DNA from 3 places in the Mycobacterium sp. NGS16 genome. Region 2 is predicted to be linked to each of the others. Evidence: riboswitches for the same ligand, from Rfam matches in the RefSeq annotation. Region 2 holds a riboswitch; each other region holds the start of a gene.
What was found. Region 2 has a riboswitch for magnesium ahead of AC5Y4Q_RS20100 (PPE family protein). Riboswitches for the same ligand answer to the same signal wherever they lie in the genome.

Region 1 (5,143 bases), on a different contig from region 2:
GACCTCGTCGACGTGAGCCAGGGCCTCATCAGATTCGGCCTTCCGCGGTCTTACGTCACCGAGGTGCGCGGCGCCTTCGACGCCAGCGTCTTCTTCACCCGGGTGATCCCATCGGGGATCGTGCGTGCAGTCCGCCGGTTCCAGCAGCCCGGGTTCTTGCGCCCGGGCAACGCCCTGATCCGCTCGGGCCACGCCGGACGTTGACGGCGGCTACCCTTCCCCTTGTGACGCGATCGGTCTCCCGGCGCGAAGCCCTGCGCTATGCCACGCTGCTCGTACCGGCGCTGGCCGTCCCCGGTGTCCTCGGGGCGATGGCCGGCGCCCCCACGGCCGCCGCCGACGGACTGCAGCTCATCGACTTCGCCGACCGGTTGGTGCAGCCCGAACAGATCAGAGCGGCGGACTTTGCCGGGGCACTGGTCTACGTCTCGGAGTTGCGGCCGGGCGCCACATTCGATTTCAAGCCCGTCACCCGTGACTATGCAGATCGCCTGCGCGCCGCCGGTTTACAGGTTGTCAGCTGTTACCAGTTCGGCAAGCCAGGATGGGCGAACTCCCCGTCGGACTTCACCCGCGGCTACGACGGGGGAGTGGCCGACGCCCGCACAGCGCTGCGGCTGCACAGTGCGGCCGGTGGCCCGGACTCGGCCCCGATCTTCTTCAGCGTCGACGAAGACATCGACGCCAAGACCTGGAAAGGCCTCGCGCTCCACTGGTTCCGTGGCATCAACTCGGTGCTCGGTGACGAGCGCACCGGAATCTATGGCGGTGCCCGCCAGCTGGGCTGGGCGATCGCCGACGGCGTCGTCGGGCACTCGACCAGCCCCGGTTACCGCTGGGCGTGGCAGACCAAGGCGTGGTCCGGCGGCGAACGCGAACCGGCGGCTGTGCTGTTCCAGCGGGAAGTGGTCACCGCAACCGACCCGGGTTTCATGATCGACGACATCCACGTCGACGTCGACGACGTCTTGGCGGCCGATTTCGGGCAGTGGGATCTAACCCGGTGACGGACGGCTCCCTGGCGGGGCACGGAGATGCCTAGCCCACCACGACCGGGCGCGGCATGACGGTGAGCTTGACGCCGTAGCGCGGCAGCCCGAAACCGGAGCCGCCGTTGCGCCCGCCGCCGCCCGGCGGTATCGGCGGAGGCATGGCGGTCATGGACCTGCTCTCCGGGGCGACGCTCCAGCCGCTGGCCGATCCGGTGCTGGCAGCCGCCGCCGGGACCGCCGTTGCCCAGCTCGGGGGCGTGGACAGCGATCCGACCAGGGTGGCACGGCCCACTCCGGCCGACACATTTGCGCTTGCGCCGCCGGCAGCACGCCCGGCGACGTCGAGGCCGCTGGTGGCTGACGACGCGAGCGACATGGCTGGCGCGGCGCCGAGGCCGCCGCGGGACAGGGCGGCCGTGCCGCCGTCCATACCTCGGGCGAGAAAACCGAGTGTCGCCAAACCGGAAAACCCTTCGATGTTGCCACCGGGGTCGAAGATCCCGGTCGCGGCGATCGTGTTCCACAGCTGAGCATTGATATTCAGCCCGGATCCGTCGTCGCTGCCCCAGGTATCTCCGAACAGGCCATCGAAAAACTTCGTCCAGTCCCAATCGGGTGACGAGGGCGACGTGCCCTCTGCCGGCGACGCCATGCTCCGCAATGCGCTCGGCACGTGGGAGTGCGCATTGGCGGCGTCGGCAGGGACGCCGCCGGAACTGCCCTGCTCTTCCGGCCTGGTGGTCTCCGGTGCGACAGTGAACGGGACCAGTTTCGCGGCGGCCGCGGAAGCGGCGGCATAGCCGTACATCGCAACGGCGTCCTGGGCCCACATCTGGCCGTAGCGCGCTTCGGTCGCTGCAATAGCAGGCGTGTTCTGTCCGAGGGCATTGGTCTTGACCAATGCCGCCAACATCACTCGATTGGTCGCGATTTCCGCCGGTGGCACCGTCATGGCGTAGGCCGACAAATAGGCGTCGGCCGCTGAATTCGCCTGTGCCGCGGTTTGCTCAGCCTGTTCGGCAGTGAGACTCATCCACGTCATGTAAGGCTCGGCTGCCGCCAGCATCGCCGACGCAGACGGACCCCACCACCCCTGGCTCACCAGACTTGCCACCGACCACTCGAAAGATATTGCCGCCGACCGAAGTTCAGCGGCAAGCTGGTTCCAGGCTGCCGCTGCGGTCAGCATCGGCCCGGCTCCCGGCCCGGCGTACATCCGCGCCGAATTGATCTCCGGTGGAAACGATCCGTAATCCATCGCTAAACAACCTTTCAGTAGACCGAAATGACGTTGGCGGCGTCAGTCGCCGCATACGAGTGCGCGCTCATCTGCAGCGTGTCCACGAACCTCTCGTACACCTCCGCGGCACGCTTGCTGATCGCTTGATACATCTGCGCGTGGATGGCGAATTGAGCGGCGGTCAGCGCCGAGACTTCATCTGCTGCCGCTGGAACCAGACCGGTAGTCGGCGCCGCGACTGCGGCGCTCTGTGCGGCCACAGCGGCGCCGATGCCACGCAGATCCGCCGCTGTCGCGGTCAGTTCTTCGGGCAGGGCGGATACAAAAGACATCGAAACTCCTTTGGACATGGCGAATTACGCCGATTCGGCAGGCAAACTCGCGCGCTGAAACCGCGCTGGACGGTGCGGTCGGACAGCGCGGGTACGGTACGGCGTAAACCGATTCAGAGGGTGAAGGCGGCGCCGGGAACGGATTCGAACGAAGTGGTCGTCGAACTCGGATAAGGACTATCGCTCGGACTCAATGTCGCTCTCACCTCCTCACGGCCAGGGCACACGGGGATGCCGTTGCGGCGTGCACAGCGGGGCGAGTCGTGCCGGCAGAAGAGCCGGCCGGCACCCCTCTCGTCAGAGCTTCGGCACTGCACGGCGTATCCGGTCAGAAGCCGGAAGCCACTTGGGCTCAACCCTTAAGCCGGGAAGAGCTGTCCTGACCCTGGGCGTCTCTCGACGTTGGAGGTCAGTGGCCTGTATCCGCACAGACGCCTCACCTAGCGAGGTGCGTTCGCGGCCATGGTGGCAGCAACGGTGCACAGAGTCAACTCGAGCGGCACGCCTCAGGCGTGTCGTTCGTCTCGCCCGAGACCGATAGCAGGCCGAGAGGCACTGGCGCGCTACAGCTTTCGTAGCGACCCGGCATGAAACGACCGATGCAAAACCCAGAACTGTGCAATGGCTGCCGAAATATGCTGCGCATCAGCCCGGTTCGCCGGAGAGCGAGGCCCGCCGAGCTGCGGCGTCGTGGAAAGTGCGTAGAACTTGCTGTGCGCACTGTGCCAACACGCTATGCGCTCCTAACGCCGCCTTCGGGCCTCTCACCCCAGGGCGCCAACAGCAGCTCACACGCGCGGCGCATGTCGCACTCGGCCTGGGCGGGCGTGGTCGCGCCCATCACGGCCCACGACAGGATGCCGTAGGCACATTGTTCGACCAGCAGAGCGATCTGCGCGTCCTGCGGCGACGGCTCAGTGATCGCAGCGACCGACAAAATGTTCTCCCGCAGGTTGAAGTCGCCGGTCGTGCTGGATTCAGCCCGCCGGGCGTTGACCGAGGCGATCATCGCTCGTGCCAGCAGGGGCCGGGCCAGCATGCTGCGGCAGATCCCGACCATGAGTTCGGCGACATCGGCTGCGGCACGTCCGGTGACCGCATGTGGGGCCCGCACCGCTCGGGTGTAGTGCTCCAGCAGTGCGGCGAACAGATGGTGTTTGGTCGGGTAGTAGCGGTAGACGGTGGTGATCGAGACCGCGGATTGATCCGCGACGTCCTGCATCCGGACGGCTTCCAGCCCATCGCGGGCGCCGAGTCGGGCCGCGGTGGCCAGGATCCGGTCGCAGCGTTGGCGTTGCGCGGGCGTCCTGGGGGTCGCGGGCTCGCGATCACTCGGGGGGCGGGGCATCGGAGGTCTGGCCAGGCTTGCGCTGCAGCAGTTTCTGCATCCACCGGTGGGAGCCCAGCACGGCTTCGGCCCGATCCGGGCCGGCGTGCAGTGCCGGGTTGTCGGCGTGGTCGGAGACGACGTGCACCGGCCCACGGGCCAGCTGGGTGAGGCCTTCGCGAGCCACATCGGCCGGATCGGACACGCGCAGTCCCGGCACGTCGAAATTGAGCCCGACCCGTTGCATGGCCGGTGTCTTGGTGACGCCGAGCACGAGTTCGAGAACGTGCACGTTGTAGTCTCGCAGTTCCAGCCATAGGCCCTCGGCAAAGATCCGGGTGAATGCCTTCACCCCGCCGTACACGGTGTGCCGCGCCGAACCCAGATAGCCGGTGAGGGAGCCGATCAACATCACGCCGCCACGGCGGCGAGCACGCATTGGGCCGGCGAAGTGATGGATCAGCGCCAGTGGCGTCGTGACGTTCAGATCGATCACCTGCTGGAAGGCCGCCAGGTCACCATCGAGGAACTCCGCACTGTGGGTATTGGCCCCGGCGTTGTAGACCAACAGCCCAACCTCGAGACCCGTTGTGGCCGCGACGATCTTCTCGAGACTGTCCGGCCGCGACAGATCCAGGGCCAGTTCGCGGACCTGCACGCCGAGTTCGCGACAGCGATCAGCGGTGTCGCGCAGCGGTTTCGGCTTGCGGGCGATCAGAACCAGGTGGATCCCCGCCCGGGCCAGCAGGAACGCGAACTCCGCACCGACGCCTTCGGAGCCCCCGGCGATCACCGCCCACGGCCCGTACTGCCGCGCCCACGCCTGATCGGAACCGCTGGACAACACCTACCTCCATAACTAAAATTCATTCCAGTTTCGGACGAGGCTACCTCAGCCACACGGCGCAAGGAAAGTGCATGACGCCATTGCGGTACGACGTTTACCGGGCTCGCTGATGCGCGTCGGCCTATTCACGCCGGTGGTGATCCAGGTGCCCGGCACAGCATCCGACTGGGAAGCCGGCGGCGGGATCGACGACATCGCCGAGATCGCCGCGACCGCGGACGACCTCGGCTTTGCCTACCTCACGTGTTCCGAACATGTCGCGGTGCCGGTCGAGGTGGCGGCCGTCCGCGGCGGGACATACTGGGATCCGTTGGCCACCCTGGCGTTTCTCGCCGCGCGCACCACGCGGATCAGGCTGGTGACCTCGGTGGTGGTGCTGGGCTATCACCATCCGCTGGAGATCGC
Region 2 (5,143 bases):
ACGCCAGCCTAGAGTGCTTCGCCCGTGATTATTCCGGCGACAGCGACGCCTGATCCTCGGAGTGCCAGTGCACCGCGTAGACGCCCGGCTGCAGCGACAATTCGCCGACGAGCCGCTCGAGGCGGTCCGGCGCCCGGCTGTCGGACAGCATGGACGCGGTGAGCGCGATGTTGTCCTCGGCGGCCCGGCCGGTGTGGATCCCGCGTAGCACCAAGTCGTTGCCGGCCGTGTGTTGCACGATCTGAGCGCGCAGGTACTTCTCGGATTTCGGCCGGCAGATCACCTGCACCTGGTAGGGCGACTGCGGTTCGTCCTCCTCGATGTGCTGATCGCGGTCGATCAGCCGGCCCAGCGGCCGCAGCAACAGGTGGGTGCCGACGATCGCGCCGGTACCAATCACCGCGAACAGCAGGTTCCCGGCCGCCGCCAGCACTCCGACGGCGGCCGAGCACCACAGGGTGGCCGCGGTGTTCAGGCCGCGGACGTTGAACCCTTCCCGCAGGATCACCCCGCCGCCGAGGAACCCCACCCCGGATACCACGTAGGACGCGACCCGAGTGGAGCTGGTGTCGCCGGCGGCGACCGCGTACAGCACGAACAGCGTTGCGCCGGCAGCCACCAGCGCGTTGGTGCGCAGCCCCGCCATCCGGGCCCGCCACTGTCGTTCCAGCCCGATCAGTGCACCGCAGCCCAATCCGACGGCCAGTCGCAGCGTGAACTCCGCGACGCTCAGCGTCTGCATGAGCTAACCCTGTCACACGGGCTAACCGGCGACCACCGGCCGACCCATCACCGTGGGCTTGAAGCCGTAGCGCGGGGCGGCGAAGCCGTAGTTGCGGCCCTGGCCGGCTCCGGCCAACGGCACCCCCGGCATCCCGGCCGCGCCCGGCTCGGGGGCGTGCGCGGCCACCGTCCAGCCGGTGGCCGCGACCGAGGTGCCCGGCGCTGCGGTAGCGGGAACCGCGGCTGCCCACGACTGCGGCACCGACAGCGCACCGACCGTGGAGGCTTGACCCATGGCCGCAGACGCCGTGCCGAGGCCGCCCAGCCCGCTGCCCAGGCCGTGCATCCCGTGGCCGAGCCCGCCGAGTCCGCCGAGCATCGGCGTGAACGGGTCGATGGCGCCCAGGCCCAGGGGGTCACCCGCGGCGATGGCCGCACCACGCACCACCGCCATGTCGGCGGCGAAATTGGAGATCCCGGCCGCTCCCATCGGGGAGAACGAGCTGCTCATCAGGTTGGTCATGGCGTTGGTCAGATCACCGGTACTGATCCCATCGCCTCCGGTGACCGGCGGCGTCGGCGGCTGCACCGGCGACGACAGGCTCTGCAGCGTCTGCGGGGTGTTGGTAAGCGCTTGGGACAGCGTGGATTGCGCGTTCGACGAGGCCGCGTTGCCGGCAGCCTGGGCGACTGCGGCCTGCTGGGCGCCCTGCGCCGACGGGTCGGCGACCTCGCGCGGTGGGGTGAACGGCGTCACCTTGGTGGCCGCTGCCGAAGCGGCCGCGTAGCCGTACATCGCGGCGGCGTCCTGAGCCCACATCTGGCCGTAGTGCGCCTCGGTGGCCGCAATCGCCGCGGCGTTCTGGCCCAGAATGTTGGTGGCCACCAACATCGCGAGCTGAGTGCGGTTGGCCACGATCAGTGGCGGCGGCACCGTCATCGCGTACGCCGCGTCAAACGCCGCGGCGGCCGCCTTCGCCTGTGCCGCAGCCTGCTCCACCTGAGCGGCGGTGGTGCCCATCCACGCGACGTAGGGCGCCGCCGCGGCGGCCATCGCGTTGGACGCCGGTCCCATCCAGCCTTCGCTGACGAGTCCGTTGATGACCGACTGGTAGGCGGCCTCGGCGGCGGCGAGCTCGGCGGCCATCTTGTCCCAGGCCCCGGCGGCGGCCATCATTGGTCCCGAGCCGGGTCCGGTGTAGATACGAGCGGAGTTGATCTCCGGCGGGAATGCTCCGAAGTCCATGGCATTGCTCCTTTTTGTTCGGTGGTTTTGATCGCTGGGCGGTCTTGGCGGTGTGCAGGCACGGTCGATGTCCCGATGCGTGTGCGGCCGTGTTTCAGACGGCAAGAAGGGTCGGGCGGCCGGTCATGGCGACATGCCGGAGCTGGGCATGTCGGAGAATCGCTGCGCGGCGAAAAGTCAAAGCTGGCAAGCGAATTCAAGACATGCCGAATCTGGCGCATTCCGCGAGCGGAAGGCACGCCAGTCGACGAGTTCAGCGCCGGTGAGAATCAGTTGGTGAAAGCGGTACCGAGATTGAAGGAGACGACCATCGATCTCGGATAGGAACTATCACTCGGACTCAATGTCGCTCTCACCTCCTCTCGGCCGGGGCACGCGCGGGTGCCTGCACGTCTGCACAAAGAGGTGAATCCGCCCGGCGGCACAGCCGGACTCCGCACCCCTCTCGTCAGAGCTTCGGCACTGCACGGCGTGTCCTGACCTGCGCAAACAATGCAGGTCCGGAAGCCACTTGGGCTCAACCCTTAATCCGGGAGGAGCTGTCCTGACCCGGGGCGTCTTTCGACGTTCGGGGTCAGTGGCCTGTATCCGTGCAGACGCCTCACCTAACGAGGTGCTTGCCACACCATAGTGCACCAGGTGGCTGGCAGGGTCAATCGGGCGCGGCGCGTCGCCGCCCACTTCTCGGTCACCGGTGCACGCCGGCCGCGAAAGACCTTGGCGGCGAAGCAGAATTGACGCCGACGTCAGCCCGGCTGCCGATCGGGCCCGGCGGTGTTCTGCCCGTCGCGGTTGACGTGTACGGCGTGCACACCGGGCTGCTCGGCGAGTTCCTCCAGCAGACTGTCCAGCCGGCTGGGATCGACGTGCCAGTGCTGCACGTCGGTGGTGCCGGCCAGCTCGGTGACCAGGCGCTCCAGCCGGGTCTGCGCATGGCCGTTCATCGCCGCGGCGGGTCGACTCCGGGGCGCGGCGCCGGTCAGCGCCCGGCCCGCCAGGCTCGCCATGGCCAAGTCGCCGAACACCCCGGTGGGGATCTGCGCGGCGGCCGGCGCCGCCGCCAGCCCGGCACCCGGCAGCGCAGCGGCAGCCATCTTGGCCACCGGCGCAGCCGCCACCCAGTTCGGCGGAACGCTGAGCCTGCCGATCGTGCCCGCGTTGCCCACACCGGCCGAGATTGGCGCGGCGGCGGCCGGTAGGGACGCTTCAGCGGCCAGCGCTGTTGCGCCGGAACCGAATCCGGCCTCACCACCGGTGGCCGCGGCGATGTCGAGGTCGATGTTGAGATTGCGGGAGTACTGGATCATGCCGTACAGGACGGTCTTGATCGCGTCGTTGAACGGCACAATGCTCTTCGGCAGGATCAGCAGGTAGGAAACCAGCTGCGACAGGGTCGGTGGGGTCGCTTGCGCCGATGCCGTCACCGCTGCCGGAGCAAGCCCATTCAGTGCCTGCGGTATGGCGGAGATCAACGGCGACAGCTGGGCGGGCCCGCTGCCGGCCGCGGCGACGGCCGCCGCCTGCCCGCCCAGCCCCGAGGGGTCGGTGGTGGCCGGCGGTTCGGTGAACGGGGCCAGTGCGGTCGCGGCCGCCGACTGGGCCGCGTAGCCGTACATCGCGACCGCGTCTTGCACCCACAGCTGGGCGTACTCGGCGTCGAGTGCGGCGATCGCGGCGCTGTTCTGCCCGAGTATGTTCGTCGCGACGAGCGTCGCCTGCGCGCTACGGTTCGCGGCGATCACCGGTGGCGGTGCAACGGCCGCGTGGGCCTGATCGAAGGCGCTGGCCGCCGCGATGGCTCGGGCGGCGGTCTGCTCGGCCAGTGCCGCGGTGGCGTGGAGCCACGCGACGTACGGTGTCACGGCGGCAGCCATCGACTCCGAGGCCGGTCCCAGCCACCCCTCGTCGGTCAGGCCCGTCAGCACCGACTGGTACGCCCTGGCGGCCGAACCGGTTTCGGCGGCCAGCCGCGCCCAGGCCGTCGCAGCGGCCAGCAGCGGCCCGGACCCCGGGCCGGCATACAGACGCCCGGAATTGACCTCCGGCGGCAGCGCAGCGAAATCCATGGCGATCACCTCCCGTCCGGCCGCGGTCCGGTGCCCGGCGGTTCAGCCAGACCCGACGGAGGAGAGGCGCAGCCGGGACCGCCGGATGAACCCGGTGGCACCTGTTCGCCGGTGTCGAAGTAGACCTCGTGGACACCGGGTTGCCCGGCCACCTCACTCAGCAGGCTCTTGAGCCCGCCGCGCTCGACATGCCAGTGCCGTACTTGGCTGGCGCCGGTGAGCCGGCCGGCGATCCGCTCGCTGGGCGCCGGCGCCCGACCGCCACGTTGCCGCCGGCCGGTCCGCCCGGCGGCCAGACCTGCTGCCGCCATTCCAGCACCGTGTCCCGCGGGTGCCGCCGCGGCGGCGGGGCCCGGTGCGGTGGGAGCCGCGGTCGCGGTGGTCGCGGTCTCGGGTACCGATTCGGCCCAGGCCGGCGGCACCGCGAGCTTGCCGACCGCGCCGGCGTTCCCGCTGCTGGCGGCCACCAGCGGCTGGGCGCCGGCGGCCGTGGCCGTCGCTGGGAAACCACTGGATATCGTTGCGCCGGAACCGAACCCGGCTCGGCCGCCGGTGGCCTGGGAGATGTCGAGGTCGGTGTTGAGGTTGCGGGCGTACTGGCCCATGCCGTACAGCGTGGAGATGTTGGCGTCGTTGGCGGGCAGGATCGTGCGGGCCAGCGTCTCGAGATAGGAGGCGGCCTGAGACACCGGATCGGTGCTCTGCGCCGAGCCCAGCGCACCGACCGGCGCGGCTTGCGCGCTGCCGGAGCCGGAGAGCCCGCGCAGTGCCTGCGGTATGGCGTTCAGCAGTTGCGAGAGCTGGTTACCGGTGCCGCCGGCAGGGGCCTGGGCGAGCGGGGCGCCGCGTCCGCCCGATCCATCGGTGACCGGGGGCGGCGCGCTGAACGGCGTCACCGCCGTCGCGGCTGCCGAGCGGGCCGCGTAGCCATACATCGCCATCGCGTCCTGTAACCACATCTGGTGGTACTCGGCCTCGGTCGCCGCGATCGCGGCCGTGTTCTGCCCCACCACGTTGGCGGCGACCAGCCCTGCCAACAGGCTGCGGTTGGCGGCGATCGCCGGGGGCGGCACCGTCGCGGCGAGCGCCTGCTCGAAATCGCTTACTG
Region 3 (5,143 bases), on a different contig from region 2:
TCCCGGCCGAGACCCGCCGCGCTCCGGCGGCGGCGGCCGCGCTGGCCGCCGTCGATCTGGCCCGCCGCGGCGCGCAGCGCACCGCACCGCCCCGGCTGTTGTGGCAGTTCGCCCAGGCCGTGCGCAGTGAACTATCCGACCCGATCACGCCGGTGCTGGCGTTGGGGGCAGCGGCCAGCGCGGTGCTGGGCTCGCCGGTCGACGCCGTCCTGGTGGGTTCGGTGCTCGGCGGCAACGCCGTCCTGGCGGCCGCCCAGCGACTGGTGGCCGAGCGACGGCTCAATGTCCTGCTCAACGAGCAGGTGGCACCCGCCCGCAAGGTGATCCTGGGCGCCACAACCGACGACCGCACCTACTGCGACGTGAACGCCGAAGATCTGCGGCCCGGTGAACTGATCGAGGTCCGCTCGCATGAGGTGGTGCCCGCCGACGGGCGACTGATCGACGCCGACGACCTCGAGGTCGACGAGTCCTCACTGACCGGCGAATCCCTGTCTGTGGTCAAGCAGGTCGAGGCCACCCCGGGGGCGGAACTGCCGGAACGCGAGTGCATGGTCTACGCCGGCACCACGGTCATCACCGGAACGGCGTTGGCGCTGGTGACCGCCGCCGGGGGCGACACCTACAGTCGCCGGGCCGCCGACCTGGTCGCCGGTGAGCAGTCCGCGGTCGGCCTGCAACACCAGTTGAGCCTGCTGACCAGCAAGGCGTGGCGGATCAGCCTGGCCGGCGGGACGCTGGTGACCGGGCTGGGCATGCTCCGGCGGATCGGGCTGCGCCAGTCGGTGGCGTCCGGCATCGCGATCGCCGTCGCGGCGATCCCGGAGGGGCTGCCGCTGGTGGCGACGCTCGCCCAGCAGGCATCCGCTCGCCGATTGACCAAATCCGGTGTGCTGGTACGTGTTCCCCGTTCGGTGGAGGCGCTCGGTCGCGTCGACGTGGTGTGCTTCGACAAGACCGGGACGCTGAGCCAGAACCGGCTGCGGGTGACCCAGGTCAAACCCGCACCGGGTTACTCGGCCGACCAGGTTTTGACGTCCGCAGCGCACGCCGCGCCGGCGACCAACGGGCGGCAGGTGCACGCCACCGATGCCGCGATCGTCGAGGCCGCGGTGGCCGCCGAAGTGGTGGACCCTGATCGCGGCGAGGTCGCCCACCTGCCATTCCGCTCTGGCCGCAGTTATTCGGCGTCGGTCGACGGCGCCGAGCTGTGCGTCAAGGGTGCCCCGGAGGTGGTAGTGCCCGCCTGCGGCGGTGACCCGGCGATCCGCCGAACGGTGCTCGACATGGCCGGCCAGGGCCTGCGGGTGATCGCCGTCGCCCGGCGCGAGCTGTCCCCCGAACAGGTCGCCGTCCTCGGCGATGATCCGGATCCGGAGGACATCGCCGAATTCTGCGGTGCCGGACTGACTTTCGTCGGCCTGCTGGGGATCGCCGACACACCGCGCCCGGAAGCCGCCGATCTGTTGGCCGAACTGGACCGCCGCAAGATCCCGGTGCGGCTGATCACCGGTGACCACCCGGTCACCGCTACCGCGATCGCCCGGGAGATGGGACTGGCCGTCAGCGCCGATCAGGTGATCAGCGGCACGGACTGGGATGCGTTGTCCCGCAAGGGCCAAGAGCAAGCGGTGAACGAGAAGGTGGTATTCGCCCGGATGTCGCCGGAGAACAAGGTTCAGGTCGTCCAGACCCTGGAGCGCACCGGCAAGGTGTCGGCGATGGTCGGCGACGGCGCCAACGACGCGGCCGCGATCCGGGCGGCCACCGTGGGCCTCGCCGTCGTGGCGCACGGCAGCGAATCGGCAAGCACCGCTGCGGATGTGGTGCTGGTCGGCGGTCGGGTGCATGCGCTGCTGGACGCACTCGACGAGGGCCGCGAACTGTGGCAGCGGGTGCAGGCCGCGGTGGCGGTGCTGTTGGGCGGCAACGCCGGTGAGGTGGCGTTCGCGATCATCGGCAGTGCGATCACCGGCCGCTCACCGTTGAACGCCCGCCAGCTGCTGCTGGTGAACATGCTCACCGATGCGCTGCCGGCCACTGCGCTGGCGGTCAGCGAGCTGAGCGAGTCCGCAGCGTCGGCCGCTCGCGGGCCGGACCCGGACGCGCTGTGGCGCGCGGTCGCGGTGCGCGGGGTGACCACCGCGTCGTCGGCGGTCGGCGCATGGGCGTTGGCGTCGTTCACCGGCCGCCAGCAGCGGGCGTCGACCGTCGCCCTGGTGTCCTTGGTGGCCGCCCAGCTGGGCCAGACACTGCTGGACTCCCACGACGCGCTGGTGGTGCTGACCGCGGTCGGCTCGCTCGGCGTGATGGGGACGTTGATCTCCATTCCCGGTGTCAGTCAGCTGTTGGGCTGCACCCCGTTGGGCCCGGTGGGCTGGGCCCAGGCGCTGGGTACGGCGACGGTGGCCACCGTCGGTGCGGCGGTGGTGCCCCGGCTGCTGTCCAGTTGGCAGGACATCGCGGACAAGCCCACCGAGTTCATGGTGCCGGGGCCGCGCCAGCCGGACGGCACCCCAAGGTCCAACGGCCACCCCGCGCCGCGACTGCGGCTTGTGCACAATGGGGACACCGGCTCTCGTCGCGGAACGGCCGCGACCCGATCATCCGGCGACCCGTCGCCACCAGGAGGCTCATGATGGCGGACAAGCCGCGGCGTGGCGCGTCGCAACGGGAAGCGGTGGCCCATATCCGCGAAGCGGAGACCTTCGCGGTCGAGTTGCCGCTGGTCGGCAAGGTGACGGTGCCCCGTCCCGACCAGCTGGCCTACTACGGGGGGCTGGCGCTGCTGGCGGCCTTCGAGATCATCGACTGGCCGGTTGCCGTTGCGGTGGCTGCCGGCCACATTCTGGCCAACAACCACCGCAGCGAGGTACTCGAGCAACTCGGCGAGGCCCTCGAAGACGTCTAGACCTCAGTGGTCGACGCTGAGCACCCCGACCCGCCACAGGAGGGCATACATCTGGTGCAGGGGGCCGCTGAGCAGCCGGGTGGTCATGTCGACGACCGGGTCCGAGGCAGGCGCGGCGGGCGCAGCCCGTCGGGGGTCCAGCTTCTTCGCCGTGCTCGCGGCACGCGGGGCCGGCGCCGGGATGTCGTTGTAAGCGATTGCAACCATGATGGCCTCCTAGTCGCGTAACGGCGCTACGCGCCCAGCGAGGAGTCCGGGGTTGGGGCTCAGCTGGAGGCGGTATGCGACCGTTCGGATGGGGACGGAACAGACGTCAGATATCGGCTCGGACTATCACCGGAACTCATTCGTCCCTCACCTCCTCTCGGTCGCGGGCACGCTTGGGCGTACCGGTTCCACCGCATGCTCGGGAGGCAGCTCCGACGACTGTCGGGAGACCGCACCCCTCTCGTCAGAGCTTCGGCACTACACGGCGTGTCCATATTTCGGAAGCCACTTGGGCTCAACCCTTAAGCCGGGAGGAGCTGTCCTGACCCGGGGCGTCTTTCGACGTTCGGGGTCAGTGGCCTGTGTCCGTGCAGACGCCTCACCTAACGAGGTGCTTGCGTGCTCCATAGTGCATGACGGTCAAGCCGCGGTCAACTCTGTGATTCCCGGGCGTGTCGGACCGGCTTGACGTGCGCGGATGCGCCCGAATCGGGCTCCGCGACGTTGCTGCCCAGGCTGGTGTCGGACAGGTTCACCGGCTCGGCCGCGTAGCGCCCCGGAGCCACCCAGGAGCTCAGCGCACCGAGCACCATCATCACCGCCGCGGCGGCGAACACCACCGCCAGCCCGGTGTGGAACGGCCCGGAGATCAGCTGCGGGAAGAAGGTGTGCCCGGTCAGCGCCTGGGCATTGACGCCGGGCTGATCCAGCGCTCCGGAGGGCCCCAGCAGCTCGGCGATCGGGTTGTAGCCCAGAAATGCCGCGAACAGGCTGCCCACCGGCGGCGTCCCGGCCACCTCATCGGCCACCGCGGCCGACACGCCCTGCTGTTGCAGCCCGGCGCCCATCGCCGCGGGCAGCGTGTTGGCCAGGCCGATCACCATCAGGGAGAAGAAGACCCCGATCGACAGCGAGGTGCCGGCGTTGAAGAACGTGGCCCGCACGCCCGACGCGGCTCCGCGCTGATCGGCCGGCACGCTCGACATGACCACGGCGCTATTGGGGGCGGTGAAGATGCCGCCGCCGAGCCCGTTGAGGAACACCAGCGCCGCGAACACCCGGTAGTCGAAGTCCACCGGGAGCAGCATCAACGCCACGAATGTCGCCGCCATCAGCACCATGCCGCCCACGGCGAACGGCCGGGCGCCATGGCGGTCCGACAGCGACCCGGCCACCGGTCCGGCCAGCAGGAACCCGGCCGTCATCGGCAGCAGATAGATCCCCGACCACAGCGGGGTGGATTCGAAGCTGTACCCGTGCAACGGCAACCAGATGCCCTGCAACCAGATGATCAGCATGAACTGCAGCCCGCCGCGCCCGATCGCCGACATCAGCCCCGCCACGTTGGCCATGCCGAATGCCGGGATCAGGAACAACCGCACATCGAGCAGTGGGGCGGCCACTCGCAGTTCGATGACGCAGAACAGCACCAGCAGCGCTACCCCGAGGCCCAACGCGCCTAGAACGGCAGGGCTGGTCCAGCTGGTCGGCGAATTCCCGTGCGGCTGAATGCTGTAGGTGATCGCGGTCAGCAGCACGGTCAGGCCGAGTCCCAGCGTCACGGTGCCTGCCCAGTCCAACTTGGCCGGTGCCCGTTCACCGAGTTCGTGCAGTGAGCGCACCGACCAGATGGTGCCCAGCACGCCGATCGGCACCCCCGCCCAGAACACCGCCCGCCAGTCCCATTCCGAGAGCAGCCCGCCGAGCAGCAGGCCGACGAAGGACCCGGCGACCGCCGCCACCTGGTTGACGCCCAGCGCCATGCCGCGCTGATTGGCCGGGAAGGCATCGGTGAGGATCGCCGACGACGAGGCGAACAGCATCGCCCCGCCGACCCCTTGCACCACTCGCCAGCCGATCAGCCACTGCGCGCCGGGCCCCAGGTCGAACGGGTCGATCGACAGCGCGATCGCCGCGACCGTGAACACCACGAAACCGGCGTTGTAGATGCGCACCCGCCCGAACATGTCGCCGAGCCGGCCGAAGAAGACCACGAGCACCGCCGAGACCAGCAGGTAGCCCATC

Region 1: another riboswitch for magnesium. It lies ahead of AC5Y4Q_RS07335 (PE family protein); the one in region 2 lies ahead of AC5Y4Q_RS20100 (PPE family protein).
Region 3: another riboswitch for magnesium. It lies ahead of AC5Y4Q_RS21370 (Rv1535 family protein); the one in region 2 lies ahead of AC5Y4Q_RS20100 (PPE family protein).

What each region holds. Positions count from the first base shown of each region.
Region 1 is NZ_JCALEE010000002.1:362,362-367,504, reverse strand. Features, by position in the region: gene AC5Y4Q_RS07350 (HD domain-containing protein) at 1-204, shown strand, start outside; gene AC5Y4Q_RS07345 (DUF1906 domain-containing protein) at 312-1,007, shown strand; gene AC5Y4Q_RS07340 (PPE family protein) at 1,039-2,250, opposite strand; gene AC5Y4Q_RS07335 (PE family protein) at 2,265-2,564, opposite strand; M-box (ykoK) riboswitch at 2,847-3,019, opposite strand; gene AC5Y4Q_RS07330 (TetR/AcrR family transcriptional regulator) at 3,298-3,912, opposite strand; gene AC5Y4Q_RS07325 (SDR family NAD(P)-dependent oxidoreductase) at 3,893-4,735, opposite strand; gene AC5Y4Q_RS07320 (LLM class F420-dependent oxidoreductase) at 4,848-5,143, shown strand, end outside.
Region 2 is NZ_JCALEE010000012.1:59,291-64,433, forward strand. Features, by position in the region: gene AC5Y4Q_RS20095 (MgtC/SapB family protein) at 29-742, opposite strand; gene AC5Y4Q_RS20100 (PPE family protein) at 764-1,969, opposite strand; M-box (ykoK) riboswitch at 2,403-2,589, opposite strand; gene AC5Y4Q_RS20105 (PPE family protein) at 2,716-4,035, opposite strand; gene AC5Y4Q_RS20110 (PPE family protein) at 4,041-5,143, opposite strand, start outside.
Region 3 is NZ_JCALEE010000015.1:15,307-20,449, reverse strand. Features, by position in the region: gene AC5Y4Q_RS21380 (HAD-IC family P-type ATPase) at 1-2,639, shown strand, start outside; gene AC5Y4Q_RS21375 (hypothetical protein) at 2,636-2,911, shown strand; gene AC5Y4Q_RS21370 (Rv1535 family protein) at 2,915-3,118, opposite strand; M-box (ykoK) riboswitch at 3,348-3,516, opposite strand; gene AC5Y4Q_RS21365 (MFS transporter) at 3,550-5,143, opposite strand, start outside.